2 regions of the Isachenkonia alkalipeptolytica genome follow, and region 2 is predicted to be linked to the other one. Evidence: predicted binding sites of a transcription regulator. Region 2 holds the regulator's gene; the other holds the start of a gene.

Region 1 (7,303 bases), on a different contig from region 2:
AGCTCATGGCTTTTGGGGCTGCTACCTTTTTATCCCCTATATTTTCAGTTGGACAGTCTCTTAGAATCTGGCTTAAACGGTTCGGAAATTTTACTCCTATTGGGATTCCTCGTTGTGATTCTTGGGGCAATCATTTATAAGACATATTATGAAATCACACACCGGAAGATCAATATTCATAACATGGATAAGGGCCAGGTAATAAAGCTTTTGGAGAAGCCGATGACAAAGCACAGGATTTCCTTTGAAAAAGATTCGGAGCCAAGCGGGAAAGTAAAGTATACCTTTGAAGATACCAAAGGAAAGATCACCTTGGAGCCCCATCTTTCCGGGGGCAATCATCAGGTACTGACCCTGGCAAAAATCAGTGAAATCCCAATGGGGCACGAACTTATGGAAGATATAAAGGAAGGGGTCATGGAAGTGGACCGGACCTTCTCAAAAACCCTGGGAGTGGCTGAAATGGTAACGGGGATTGCACTCTTAAGTTTGGCCCTGTATTTGGTTTAGAATGAAAAGGAAAAAGAACTGTCTCGTTTGAGAAAAAAGAGGAGGCACTGAACATGAAAAAGGAAGTTTCTAAAAGAACCATTACTGCCTTGTCCTATCTTTCCTTCATCATAGGGATAGTAGGCTGTATCAGCATCGGTTATATCACAGTATATGCAACGATCCCGTTGACTGCAGGATTGATTATCGGCTTGATTGAACACCGGTTGACTATAAAATATGGAACCAAGGCCATGCAGATGCAGCTGCGACCGGGGATCATCATTTCGATGCTCGGTTTGGCCGTTGTCGCGGGCTACTGGTTGCTAATTTCCATCGATTTGGACCAGCTTCAATAAATATCCGGAGTCGATCAAGTACAGAGGACAGCGGGACGGAGTGATTGTCCGCCTCATAATTGAGATTCGCTAAAAGCCGCCTCAAGTCATCGGTATTTCCGATCCTTTAGGCGGTTATCTTTTTATGATTCTCTTTGCAGTTTTCCCTTGCACCGGTCCAAGTACGGTTTTTTCTGTAGCAAGTAATATACTCATCTTTGCCTCTTTGTTGTTTATCCCCTTATCCAATGTAGCTGCCATAGCTGTAAAATTCCTTTGCTTTTTCCAGGTCCTGCTCAACTTCTTGAAGTAAAATCGCCTTTTCAATTTTGGATTTGGCACTTTTAAAGATGATGGTTAATTTGTTTGATTTTTCTTGGGGAATACTGAGTTCAAAAGAATCGTTGTTTAGTTTGATTGATCGTTCCAATTTGTTTCCTCCTCTTAAGCTATCTAGTTTATCATTTGCCATTTCGCATCCGCTTCCCATTGCTAAAATGTTTTCCATTGTGATCCGCTCCTTTTTTTATATTTGGTTGATTGTTTTTTTAGTGTTTCTTCTCTTTGTTCTTATCTTTAAATATATTATAGAATGAATCCCGGCTAGTGATAACGGTATGAAGGCTATTTCTCCATGCGTCTTGAGGGTGTTTATTCCTCCGCCCAAGGGTGGAGATCACATACAAGGATGTTTTATTTGAAATAATTATCCATAAAAAAGGGTTTTCATACTTACTTGTAGAATTAAGTTAAAGAGAAAAGGCTTAGGGAATAATCAATTATAGGGAACATCATTGGTATATGAAATTGCTGGGACACATATAGAGGAATTGAAAGAAGAATTGAGTTGAAAGGACTGATGACAATGTTCATATATCCACATAAAGCGGTTTTTGGTTGGGATGGAGTAGATGTAAAAAAATTTCAACAGGACCATCGCCATGCTTGGAATCAGACAGTAAAGGATAAGAAATTGATTGACGAGACACTGCTTGTAGTTGAACTGTTTGAATTAGTAGAAGTAGCGGAAACCGGTTCAGGAACGTCGTAAACACGGATACCTTATTCCTAATCCAATGGCAGCTTCTAAGTATGATGTAAGAAAAAAACATAATATCGAAAGAATCAATGAAATAAGAACCAAAAAGGAGATAACCAATGGACAAAGTGAAGTTCAAAGAACGATGTATGGGATATATGAACAAACTATGTATTGACATAACAGAACGATGTGTCGGTAGTGAAGGCAACAGACAGGCAAGTCTTTTTTTCAAGGAACGATTGAAGTCTTTAGGCTGGCAAACAATATCCCAAGAATTTAGTGCAATGGACTGGAAAAATGATGGAGCAGTTTTGCAAATTAATAAGCAAGATTTTAGGGTGCAAGTGAGTCCCTACTCCCTAGGTTTTCAAGGGGCAGCCCAATTGGAAAGTGCATCAACCATAGCAGAATTAGAAAATGGAGATTTTAAGGGAAAAATTCTTCTGCTCCATGGAGAACTTGTAAAAGAGCAGCTTATGCCCAAAAACTTTGTTTTTTACAATCCTGAAGAACACCAAAAAATAGTAACTGCTTTAGAACAATCCGGGGCTTTGGCATTGATTTGTGCCACCGAAAGAAATGCGTCCCTTGCAGGGGGCGTTTATCCCTTTCCCCTTATTGAAGATGGGGATTTTGATATTCCCTCGGTATATATGACAGAAGAAGACGGTGAAAAGATCCTTAAGCTTATTGGAAAAACCGCCACCCTAAAAATCTCCGCTGAAAGAATACCAAGCAAGGGATACAATGTTGTTGGCAAAATTGGTGGGGAAGAGGGAAAAAGAATTGTCGTTACAGCCCACATCGATGCTAAAAAGGGAACCCCCGGCGCAACCGATAATGCTACCGGGATAACGGTTTTACTAATCCTTGCAGAATTGTTGCAGGACTACAAAGGCAGCAGACAAATAGAATTGGTTGCATTCAATGGGGAAGATGATTATGCTGTTCCCGGACAAATGAAATATATCACGGAAAACAAGGGGAAATTTGAAAACATTTTGCTCAACGTTAATATTGACGGAGCCGCCTATAAAAAAGGAAAAACGACCTTTTCTTTTTTCGATTTACCAAAAGATATAAAAAAAGCGTCATCGAGTAGTATGAAGGGATATCCTGATGTGAAAGAAGGGGTGCAATGGCCACAGGGTGATCATAGTATCTTTTTGCAATATGGGGTGCCGGCAATTGCTGTTTCCTCTGAATGGTTTATAGAAAGTGACGAAGGCCAGGATATTACCCATACAGAAAAAGATAATATGGAAATAGTAGATATTGATAAGGTCATTGAAATTGCAGAAATACTAAACAAACTAATTAAGGCCATAGAAAAGATGCAATGAAAAAGACAAAAAATATCGGTTCTGTGTAAATACAAGAAATCTACCTTCCGTTACAATGATATTGTTAACTAAATATCAAAGATTAGGGAGGATGATGGAAAGATGATAAGAAAAAACGGAATCGTGTTTTTGTTCATTATGATGCTGCTACTTACCGCTGTGGTGGGATGCGGAACGGAAGAAGGGGGAACGGAGGAATCCCAGGAACCGGCAGTGGAGAGCACGGACTTGAAAGATGGGACCTACCAGGGTCGTGCCCAGGGTCATAACAGTGAAATTGCAGTAGAGGTGGCCATTGAAGAGGGAAAAATTGCAAGCATCGAGATAATAGAGCATGAAGAGACGCCGGTGTTGGTGGATCCGGTGTTCGAGGATGTAAAAGAATTAATGGAAAGCCATAACAGTATCAACATTGATACGGTTTCCGGAGCAACCATCAGCAGTATCGGATTCAGAAACGCTGTAAAGGAAGCGATGGTAGAAGCCGGTGCAACCGAGGAGATGCTGGACCAAGGGAAAAAAATCAGTTTGGACCATGGGGTGGCTTTGGAAGAGAAGGACTATGAAGTAGTGGTTGTGGGAGCCGGTGGTGCAGGATTGATTGCTGCCATTGAAGCAAAGAGCCAGGGGGCCGAAGTAGCCATTGTGGAAAAGAACCCCTTTGTCGGCGGTAACACTTTGGTTTCCGGCGGAGAGTTCAATGCCCCCAACAGCTGGGTTCAGGAAAAGATGGATGTGGAAGACAGTGTGGAGCAATATATGGAAGATACCCTGGCCGGAGGGGATTATGAAGCCGATGAAGAGCTGGTACGGATTATGGCGGAAAGTATCACGGAAGACGGGGAATGGTTACGGGACTACGTAGAGGTAGAGTTCATTGAAGATTATTTAATGCACTTTGGGGGTCATGCAGTACCGCGAGCCATTTATCCCATCGGCGGATCCGGGATTGAGCTGATTCAAAAGTTGCAGGCGAAAGTACATGCAATGGATATTCCCGTATATTTGGAAACCGAAGCAAAATCCCTTATTCTCGATGAAGATGACCGGGTAGTGGGCCTACGGGCAGAAAACCCTAAAGGGGAGAACGTTCACTTTAACGGAAAGCAAGGTGTGATTTTAACCACCGGTGGTTTCGGTGCGAATATCGAAATGGTACAGGAGTATAATCCGGTGATTGACGAACGGTATAAATCCACGAACCAGAACAGTGCCACGGGTGACGGGCTACGGATGGCCCAGGATATCGGAGCCGATGTGACAGGAATGGAATATGTTCAAACCTATCCTACCTGCAACCCTAATACAGGGCATTTATCCTATGTAGCCGATACCCGATTTGACGGAGCCATTTTGGTGAACTTGGAAGGGAAACGTTTTGTGGAAGAGTTGGACCGTCGGGATGTGATTTCCGAAGGGATTTTAGATCAGACGGGAGAAGCGGCTTATCTGATGTGGGATACGAGCATTAAGGAAAACAGCAATATGGAAACATACATGACGGAATTTGAGGCCTTGGAGAAGGATGATCTGATTGTGAAGGCCGACACCATCGAAGAAGCGGCAGGATTCTTCGGAATTGATGAAAGCACACTGAAAGATACCGTGGAAAGATACAATCAGTTTGCAGCTGAGGGTGAAGATGAAGATTTTCAACGGCGGGGAGCCTTAACTGCTTTGGAGGAAGGCCCCTACTATATTCAAAAAGTAGTGCCGGCGGTGCATCATACCATGGGCGGATTGAAAATCAATAAAAACACCCAGGTCCTTTCCACCGAGGGGACCATCATCGAAGGTCTTTATGCCGCCGGAGAAGTGACCGGAGGCATTCATGGGAAAAACCGTTTGGGAGGCAATGCCATCTCCGACCTGATCGTCTTCGGAAGACGGGCAGGAGAGAATGCAACGAGATAACTAACCATAATTTAGCAACGAAAAAACAGCACTTCCCATGAGAGCGGAGTGCTGTTTTTTTGAGGGTGCGTTAAATTATAAACAATTAATCTTTTGTTTTGTCTTCAAATGGTTTACACTGGGAAGGGAAGTTATGATTATGAGGAAAAAAGAAAGACAAAATACAGTAGAAAAAGAAAGTGAACGTGATTGCAATGCTTCGATCCTTTAAATGGAGAATAATGCTTTACTTTGGGGTGGCCACCACGGTGATTTTCGCCGTCGGCTTGGTAATGATCCAGTGGCAGATAACCAATACCAATATTCCCTTAACGGAAAAAGCCAATCAGCAGGTCATTTCCGCAAAAGCCGATGAACTGGGAGGATGGATTCAAAAGCGGGTATCGGAGCTTCGGATCATAACCGAGGTGCCGGAGATCACCGAGATGGACCGGGGAAGGTTTCAGGATTTTTTAAGGGAAATGGACCAAAGCCATAAAAAGGACTATGAGTCCTTTGCCCTGGTGGATACCGAGGGAAAAGCCTGGGTGACCAATGATACCTTCATTGATGTATCCGACCGTCCTTACTTTGAAGAAATAAAAAAGCCCGAAAAAGACTACGCCATTAGTGATCCCATTCTTTCTCATTCCAATCAGGAGCCGATCATCGTGATCATCCATAAAATCTACCGGGACCAAGAGGTGGTAGGCTATGTCAACGGTGCCATATATCTGGAGAATTTTTCCCGTATTGCAAAGGAAATCACCATGTATGACGGCAATGCATGGCTGGTGGACTCAAAGGGACAACTGTTCAGTCCTGAGGCAAAGCCCTATGATGGAGGGGCAAAATCCCCGTATTTATCCCCGGAGGGCAGGGAGATTATTCACGCCTCTATTCCCAACACCCGGGGATGGTCCCTGGGCATTGATTTTTCCACGGATCTGATGCGAGCCGATACCAACCGCCTACTGTATCTGGTTTTTCTTCTGGGCGGGGTAATGATTGTAATGCTTTTCGTAGTATCCTGGGTGTTGGCCAAATCCATCACTGATCCTATCCGTCGGTTACAAAATCAAATGGCCTTGGTGCAGCAGGGCAACTTCGATGTCTTTTGTGATCTGAAAAGAAAGGATGAAATCGGCCTGTTGGGAAAGCGCTTTAATCAGATGATTGCCGAGATCAAACGGCTCAGTCAGCTCTTTAGAAAGGAGCAAAAGGAGAAACGGCAGGCGGAGTTAGGAATTCTTCATGCACAAATACAACCCCATTTTCTTTACAATACCCTGGATGCCATCCGATGGTCGATTATTGAAAACGAAAAGAATCAATCGGTGGAGCTATTGGAGGTCTTGAGCACATATTACCGGATCGGATTGAATCATGGAGAAGAGTGGGTATCCCTGGAAAAAGAGCTGGACCATATTGAAGCCTATTTACGACTGATACAGGCGCGCTATGAAGACCGCTTAGATTATCGTCTGCGTTACGATGAGGAGTTGTTGAATTGCAAGGTGTTAAAGCTTACACTGCAACCCCTGGTGGAAAATGCTGTCCTCCACGGATTTAAACAAAGAAAGGATCAGTCCTTTACCATAGTGGTTCATATTTTTAAAGAGGGTGGGGAGTTGATTATGAGCATCGAAGATACCGGCCCGTGGATTTCGGAAAACAACCTGGAAAAGATCAAAAACAATCTCTCCGGAAAAAGAAGAATGGACGAGGAAAAAGGTTTTGGGCTCTACAGTACCAATCGAAGAGTTCAATTGACCTTTGGAGAAGACTACGGCTTGTCCTTTCGTCGTAAAAGGGACAAGACCATTGTGGAAGTTCGCCATCCCTGTATAACAGAGGAAACGGAAACAGAGCCGCTTAAAAAGAGGTGAGGAAAAGATGTGGAAAGTAGGGATCGTCGATGATGAACCGAAGATTCGAAGGGGTTTTAAAAAGTGGGTAAAAGAGCACAAGGATTTTCAGTGCGTTTTTGAAGCGCTAAATGCAACGGAGGCCTTGGAGAAAAACAAACAGGAAAAGGCGGATCTATTCCTGTTGGACATTCAGATGGAAGGGTTGACGGGACTTTCCCTGGGAAAGATCATCAAAAAAGAGCATCCCGAAGCCCTGGTTGTGTATATTACCGGTTACGATTACTTTGAATATGCCCATGAAGCCATTAAGCTTCAGGCCTTCGATTT
Region 2 (7,303 bases):
TTATCGAATTCCGAAGAGGAAGTTTTGATTGCCGACAACGGTAACGACAATGGTAACGGTAACGACAACGGTAACGACGATATGGATGTGGAAATCGAGGTGGGAGAAAACGATGAAGAAGCCGGCCTGGGCAACATCCTGTTATATGTGATTATCGGTGCTGTTGTTATTGTGGTGATTGTAGCCATCGTTTCCATGACAAATTCCAGCAAAAAGGACTAAGATTAATTACTCAAAACAGCTTTCCATTTCGGCAAAATACCTTAATAACACAGCAGAATTCACAGTCAATAACCGGCCACCCCTAGTATTTCTATAACTGAAAAAAGGCGGAGGAATGCAGTCATTATTTTGACACCGCATCCCTTCGCCTTTATTTTTATCCTGTGATCCTTTATTTTAGCACATTCAGCTATATTCTAAACAAAAGCTTCGTCCAGTACTTGAAAGCCTCGGTTTCCTATTGTAAATATGATATTCTTTGTCCTTTCGGAACCTTACTTTCAAGCATGTACCGAATGCCTCCGTCCCCTTTGGTTTACTTTTGGTTTATTTCTCCAGGGCGTCGATGAGCTTGGGGAGAACTTCGTAGACGTCGCCGACGATGCCGATGTCTGCGATTTTGAAGATGGGGGCATCGGGGTTTTTGTTGATGGCTACGATGGTTTTGGCCCCCTGCATTCCGGCGATGTGCTGGATGGCACCGGAGATTCCGCAGGCGATGTAGAGCTCCGGTCGAACGGTTTTTCCCGTTTGGCCTACCTGGTGGTCGTGGTCGATCCACTCGGACTCCACCGCTGCACGGGAGGCGCCGACTACGCCGCCCAGTTTGTCCGCCAGGGTTTGAAGCAGTTCAAAGCCTTCGGGCTTTTCAAGACCCCGTCCTCCGGAGACGATGACTTCGCTATCTACAATGTTGACGCTGGCTTTGCCGGCCTTTACCACGTCAAGGATTTTGATCCGAATATCCTCTTCCGTAACGTCGTTTTTGAATTCAATCAGCTCTTGGTCTTCCCGTTTCCCGGATTTCTCAGCTCTTTCCATTACCCCCGGTCGTACCGTGGCCATTTGGGGCCGGTGCTTGGGACAGATGATCGTTGCCATGATGTTTCCGCCGAAGGCCGGTCTGGTTTGCATCAGACCCTTTTCTTCGGGATCGATCTCCAGTTTCGTACAATCCGCCGTCAGTCCCGTATCCACTCTTGCGGCAACTCTTGGGGCTAGGTCCCGGCCGATATGGGTGGCGCCGAAGAGGACAATTTCCGGCTTGTATTCCTCGACCATTTTCGATAATACTTTGGTGTATCCGTCGGTGGTGTACTGCTTTAAGTGCTCGCCTTCGGAGATATACACTTTATCCGCCCCGTAAGCAAAAAGTTCGTCGGTCAGGTCCCGTACGTCCTCCCCTAAAAGAACGGCGCTAAGCTCACAGCCTACTTCTTCCGCCAGTCTTCTGCCTTCACCGAGAAGCTCCGCGGCCACATCCATCAGCTGGCCGTCCCGCTGCTCCGCAAATACCCATACGTCTTTATACTGGGTAATATCCATTTGTTTCATTTGCGACTCTTCCTTAATAATCGCTCCGAAATTACAGGCGTCCACACAGGCGCCGCAGTTGGTACAGTTGTCATTCATCACCGCTTTGCTATCTATCATATCGATTGCGTCAAAAGGACAGGCCCCCACACATAGTGTACAGCCCACACATTCGTCTTGTAATATTTTAATACCCATGATGATCCCTCCTTATATCAGATTTTTTTCTTGTAGTTTTTGCACGAGACTTCCCACTTTTTCATCCGTGGTTCCCTCCAGCATTTCCCCTGCACCTTTTTGTTCCGGTGTAAAGGAACGCTTTACCTGGGTGGGGGATCCGTCAAGACCGATGTCCGTAGAAGGAATGTCTAAGTCCTCGTAGGTCCAAACCTTGATGCAGTCCTCCCGATAGGCTCGCATGATTCCGGGAATGGAAGGATATCTTGCTTCGTTTAACTCTTTGATGGTGGTCAAAAGGATCGGGCTTTGTCCCTCGATTACTTCGTAGCCGTCCTCTAGGGCCCGGTGTACCCGAATCTTTCCCTCTTCCAGATAGAACTTTTCTACATAGCTTACCTGGGGGATGCCCAGTCGCTCCCCGATTTGCGGTCCTACTTGGGCGGTGTCTCCGTCGATGGCCTGCCGTCCGCAGAAGATGATATCGTATCGTCCGATTTTCTCAATGGCCTTGGCTAAGGTATTGGATGTTGCCCAGGTATCCGCTCCGGAAAAAGCCCGGTCGGACAGAAGGATTCCTTCGTCAGCGCCCATGGCCACTCCTTCAATCAGCACTTCCTCCGCTTGGGGGGGACCCATGGTCATAACCGTAATGTGGGTGTCGGGATGTTGGTCCTTTACCCGGAGTGCCTCCTCTAAGGCGGCTTTATCGTCGGGGTTTAGAATGCTTGGCACTCCTTCCCGTATTAATGTCCCCTTTACAGGATCAATTTTTACTTCATTGGTATCCGGTACTTGTTTTATACATACAATGATCTTCAATGTCAGTCCCTCCTTTTTTATCGTAAAATGTCTGCTGCCACTACCATCTTTTGAACCTCGGAGGTTCCTTCATAGATTTCGGTAATTTTCGCATCTCGCATCATTCGTTCAATGGGGTAGTCGGATGTGTATCCGTATCCACCGTGAAGCTGTACGGCTTTGGTGGTCACTTCCATGGCGGTTTCCGAAGCGTATAGTTTGGCCATGGCCGCCAGTTTTCCATAAGGCTTGCCTTCGGCTTTTGCTGCCGCCGCTTGGTATACCATGAGTTTCGCTGCTTGAATCTGGGTTTCCATATCCGCCATCATAAACTGCAGTCCCTGGAACTTTCCGATGGGCCGGTTAAACTGCTCCCGCTCTTTGACGTACTGCACGGTTTTTTCCATGGCGCCTTCCGCAATGCCTAAGGCCTGGGCCGCAATTCCGATACGTCCTCCGTCTAAGGTTTGCATGGCAATTTTAAAGCCCTTGCCTTCTTTCCCTAACAGATTTTCCTTGGGAATCATCATATTCTTAAAGACCAGCTCCGTGGTGGCGGAACCCTTGATGCCCAGTTTCTTTTCTTTCTTTCCGATGGTGAATCCCGGAGTGTCGCTTTCCACGATGAAGGCGGTAATGCCTTTCAGCCCTTTGGAAGGCTCGGTCATGGCAAAGATGATATAGGTGTCCGCTTCCCCTCCATTGGTGATAAAGATTTTACTGCCGTTAATTCGGTAGTGATCCCCTTCTAAGACCGCCACGGTTTGTTGGCTGGCAGCGTCGGTTCCCGCATTGGGCTCCGTCAGTCCGAAGGCGCCGAGTTTTTCTCCCGAAGCCATGGGCTTTAGATACTTCTCCTTTTGGGCCTCGGTACCGAATTTCAGGATCGGCCAGCAACCCAGGGAACTGTGGGCGGATAGAATAACTCCCGTGGTGGCGCAGGCCTTTGATAATTCTTCCACCGCAAGGGCGTAGGCTAATTCATCGGCACCGGCACCGCCGTATTCTCTAGGCACTGCAATCCCCATCATGCCAAAGCGCTTCATTTTCTCCACGGTTTCACTGGGGAACCGTTCGTTCTCATCCACCTCCGCCGCAATGGGCTCCACTTCATTCTTGGTGAAACTGGCAAAGGTTTTTTGTATCATTTTGTGCTCTTTTGATAGATTAAAATTCACTTTGATCCCTCCTTGTTTTGTTCTATGGTTATTATATCCTATAGATTGTTAAAATACTATCAATAATCCTTAAAATTTTTTACTGTCTTTTTTTGGTCAAATTGTTCAGTATGTGGACACAACAAAAGAGACCGCACCTTTTTACCGGCGCCGCCTCTTTTTTCGTTTTAATCCGCTATTAATCCGCTGCTGAGCCGCTACTGAGCCGCTACTGAGCCGCTGCAGTATTACCTTCTTAGGGTCTTATTTTTCCTGATCTTCCAATGCTTTCAGCATTTCCTTCTCTTTGATCAGATAAGACATGATAAACAGACTCTCGTTTAAGTGGACATCTTCCACCACCACATCCTCCGGCACTTTAAGATCCACCGGGGCAAAGTTCCAAATGGCCTTTATTCCCGCTTCCACCAGTTCATCCGCCACACTTTGGGCCACTTCCTTAGGGGTTGTGATCACGCCGATTTCTACATCATTTTCCTTAATATACCCGTGAAGTTCTTTGTTGTCATACACCGGGGTTCCCCGGATTTGCAGCCCGATCAGGTTCGGATTGATATCGAACATGGCAAGAATTTTAAATCCGTGTTTTTCAAAGTTGGTATGATTTGCGATGGCCTGGCCTAAGTTACCAACCCCTACCACGACGGCTTTGTAGTCCTTGGTCAGTCCTAAAATCTTTTGAATTTCATTGTGTAGTTCTTCCACGTTGTATCCGTAGCCCTGCTGGCCAAATCCACCAAAATTGTTAAGATCCTGACGAATTTGCGAGGCGGTAAATCCTAGAATTCCACTGAGTTCCTTGGAAGAGATTCGATAAATTTCCCTTTCCAATAGATCCCCTAAGCATCGGTTATACTTCGGCAGCCTTCGAATTACGGCCATGGAAATGTTTCGGTTTTTCGGCATGATTACCACTCCTATTTCTAATTATTTATAAGCTGATTGTAAGATTCTGAAAAAAGGAAAGCCCCTCTTTCTTGCAAAGCTATCCTGTTATTGTTAAAATTATTTGTTATAATAGAATAGTACTAGAATATTGCTAAAAAATCAACGTTTAAATCGAAATTACAGGGATTATTTTCGAATTTTTAGGAAATCGAAGGATTTTTTGTATCCTTGAATAAGAATATATTCATTTAGTGGTGTTTTACCCGGGTTCTGCTAGAAATTCCGTTGGCTTTTGCTAGAAGTTTCGCTGTGCTTTTGCTAGGAACTACGGGGAAATTATCCTTTGGCGAAATCAATATTGAACAGCGAAAATCATATTCAATAGCACTGTAGTAATGAAGAGTAAGAGACACATTAAATTGCAAGTGTGGTACTGAGCAGCAAAAGCAATAGTGAACAGCAAAAGCAATACTGAACAGCAAAAGCAATACTGAACAGCAAAAGCAATACTGAACAGCAAAAGCAATACTGAACAGCAAAAGCAATACTGAACAGCAAAAGCAATACTGAACAGCAAAAGCAATAGCAAATAACAACAGTAGTATTTTACAGCAAGGGCCATACTAAACAGCCTATATGCGAATAATAGATAGAGGGAGCGAACTTTAATGATAGCATTATCCTGCAGCAAGATCTCTAAGAGCTTCGGCATCGATGAGATTTTACACGATATTTCATTTACCATCAATCACGGGGAAAAGGTGGGGCTGATCGGCCTTAACGGCACGGGAAAGTCCACCCTGTTTCGGATTTTAACCGGGGAGATCAACGCCGACGGCGGGGATGTTTTTAAAGCCCGGGAACACACCCTGGGCTACCTTCGCCAAGACAATCTTTTAAACGAAGAAAATCAGGTGTTGGAAGAGGTTCTGACGATTTTCAAGGACCTGGAAGTCATGGAGGCGAACCTCCGGGATCTGGAGCGGGAAATTTCCCACCTGGGTGGGGAAAATACCCCGGCGGCCCGGGAAGCTCTGGAGGAAAAGATGAACCGGTACTCCGCTTTGTTGGAGGATTTTGACGCTCGGGGAGGTTACAGCTACAAAAGCGAAGCCCGGGGGGTTTTAATCGGCCTGGGCTTTAGCAAGGAGGAGTTTACCCAGCCGATTTATCAGCTCAGCGGCGGACAGAAGACCCGGCTGTCCCTGGGAAAACTGCTGCTGAAAAATCCGGATATTTTACTTCTGGACGAGCCCACCAATCATTTGGATATCGGAGCGATCCAGTGGCTGGAGACCTTCCTTCGTAACTACGACGGCACCATGCTGCTGATTTCCCATGATCGATATTTTTTGGATCAGATTGTTACCAGAACCTTCGAGTTGGAACACAAGACCCTGAATGTTTTCGAGGGCAACTACTCCACCTTTATGAAAAAGAAACAGGAGGCGATTCAGCAGCAGCTGAAAAAGCATCTGGCCAATACCAAGGAGATTGAAAAGGAAAAAGATAAAATCCGCCGCCTGCGTCAGCACGGTACGGAAAAACTGATGAACCGGGCGAAAAGCAAGGAAAAGCAGTTTGAGAAAATAGAAAAGGAAGCCCCGCCGGAAACCGCAGCCAAACAGGCGAATATTCGCTTCAAGCCCCAGCTGGAAAGCGGCCGGGACGTTTTGTTCGCAAAAAACCTGCAAAAGTCCTTCGGAGAGGAGACCCTGTTTCGAAAGGTCAGCTTTGATATTTACCGGGGAGAGAAAATCGCCTTGATCGGCCCCAACGGCGTGGGAAAGTCCACCCTGTTTAAAATGATTCTCGGAGATCTTTCCTATGATTCGGGAGAGGTCCGGGAGGGCCACCATGTGATGAAGGCCTACTACGATCAGGAAATGGAGAAGTTAAACCATTCCAAAACCATAATGGACGAAATCTGGGATGAGAATCCCGGGCTCAGCCATACCCAGGTTCGAACTTATTTGGGTTCCTTTCTCTTTTTCGGCGACGACGTGTTTAAGGAGATCTCTGTCCTAAGCGGCGGGGAAAAAGCACGGGTCAGCCTGTTGAAACTGATCCTGTCCAAAAGCAATTTCATTTTGCTGGACGAGCCCACCAACCACTTGGACATTCAGTCCAAGGAAGTCTTGGAGGGGGCTTTGAAAAACTATCTGGGGACCCTGTTTTTCATCTCCCATGACCGGTACTTTATCAACCGGGTGGCGACGAAAATTCTAGAACTGTCTCCGGAAGGGGTCACCGCCTATTTCGGAAACTACGATTATTATCTGCAAAAGAAAAAGGAAGAACAGTGGGCCTTGGAGGACGCGGAAATGGAACGTAAGGATAAGCCCCTGACCCATACGGAGAAAAAACACCAGCAAAAAAAGGAGCGGGAACAGAAAAAGGCCCTGAAGCAGTTGAAGAAATCCTTCACGGAAACGGAAGAAGCCATCGCCGACCTGGAAGCCCACCTCCAGGAACTGGAAGAGGAAATGTGTAAAGAGGAAGTCTACTCCGACCCGGAAAAAAGCCGCCGGATCCAAAAAGAAAAGCAAACCGGGGAAAAGACCCTGGAGGATCTTTACCAGCAGTGGGAACGCTTGGAAGAAGAAATCAACAACCAGTGAACCAAAGGGGACGGAGGTATTCGGTAGATCATCTACCGAATACCTCCGTCAGGTTGCGTATAAATGCAACCCCGCCCCTTGCTTCGGTCGTCTAAAACTCAA

Evidence for each region. Region 2 encodes Rex, which represses fermentation and respiration genes when NADH is low (regulators of the CRP and FNR family bind a similar motif). Its sites were predicted from a motif close to ATTGTTAANNNNTTAACAAT; they were not measured.
Region 1: the regulator Rex is predicted to act here: its motif matches at 3,273-3,292, upstream of ISALK_RS12785 (flavocytochrome c).

Annotation. Positions count from the first base shown of each region.
Region 1 covers NZ_SUMG01000022.1:15,831-23,133, reverse strand. Annotated here, with positions in the region: gene ISALK_RS12810 (hypothetical protein) at 1-510, shown strand, start outside; gene ISALK_RS12805 (hypothetical protein) at 564-848, shown strand; gene ISALK_RS12800 (hypothetical protein) at 1,069-1,257, opposite strand; gene ISALK_RS12795 (hypothetical protein) at 1,693-1,878, shown strand; gene ISALK_RS12790 (M28 family peptidase) at 2,016-3,212, shown strand; gene ISALK_RS12785 (flavocytochrome c) at 3,315-5,126, shown strand; gene ISALK_RS12780 (sensor histidine kinase) at 5,306-6,994, shown strand; gene ISALK_RS12775 (response regulator transcription factor) at 7,002-7,303, shown strand, end outside.
Region 2 covers NZ_SUMG01000002.1:359,539-366,841, forward strand. Annotated here, with positions in the region: gene ISALK_RS03430 (hypothetical protein) at 1-222, shown strand, start outside; gene ISALK_RS03435 (electron transfer flavoprotein subunit alpha) at 550-1,734, opposite strand; gene ISALK_RS03440 (electron transfer flavoprotein subunit beta/FixA family protein) at 1,747-2,535, opposite strand; gene ISALK_RS03445 (acyl-CoA dehydrogenase) at 2,553-3,692, opposite strand; gene ISALK_RS03450 (redox-sensing transcriptional repressor Rex) at 3,936-4,598, opposite strand; gene ISALK_RS03455 (ABC-F family ATP-binding cassette domain-containing protein) at 5,249-7,201, shown strand.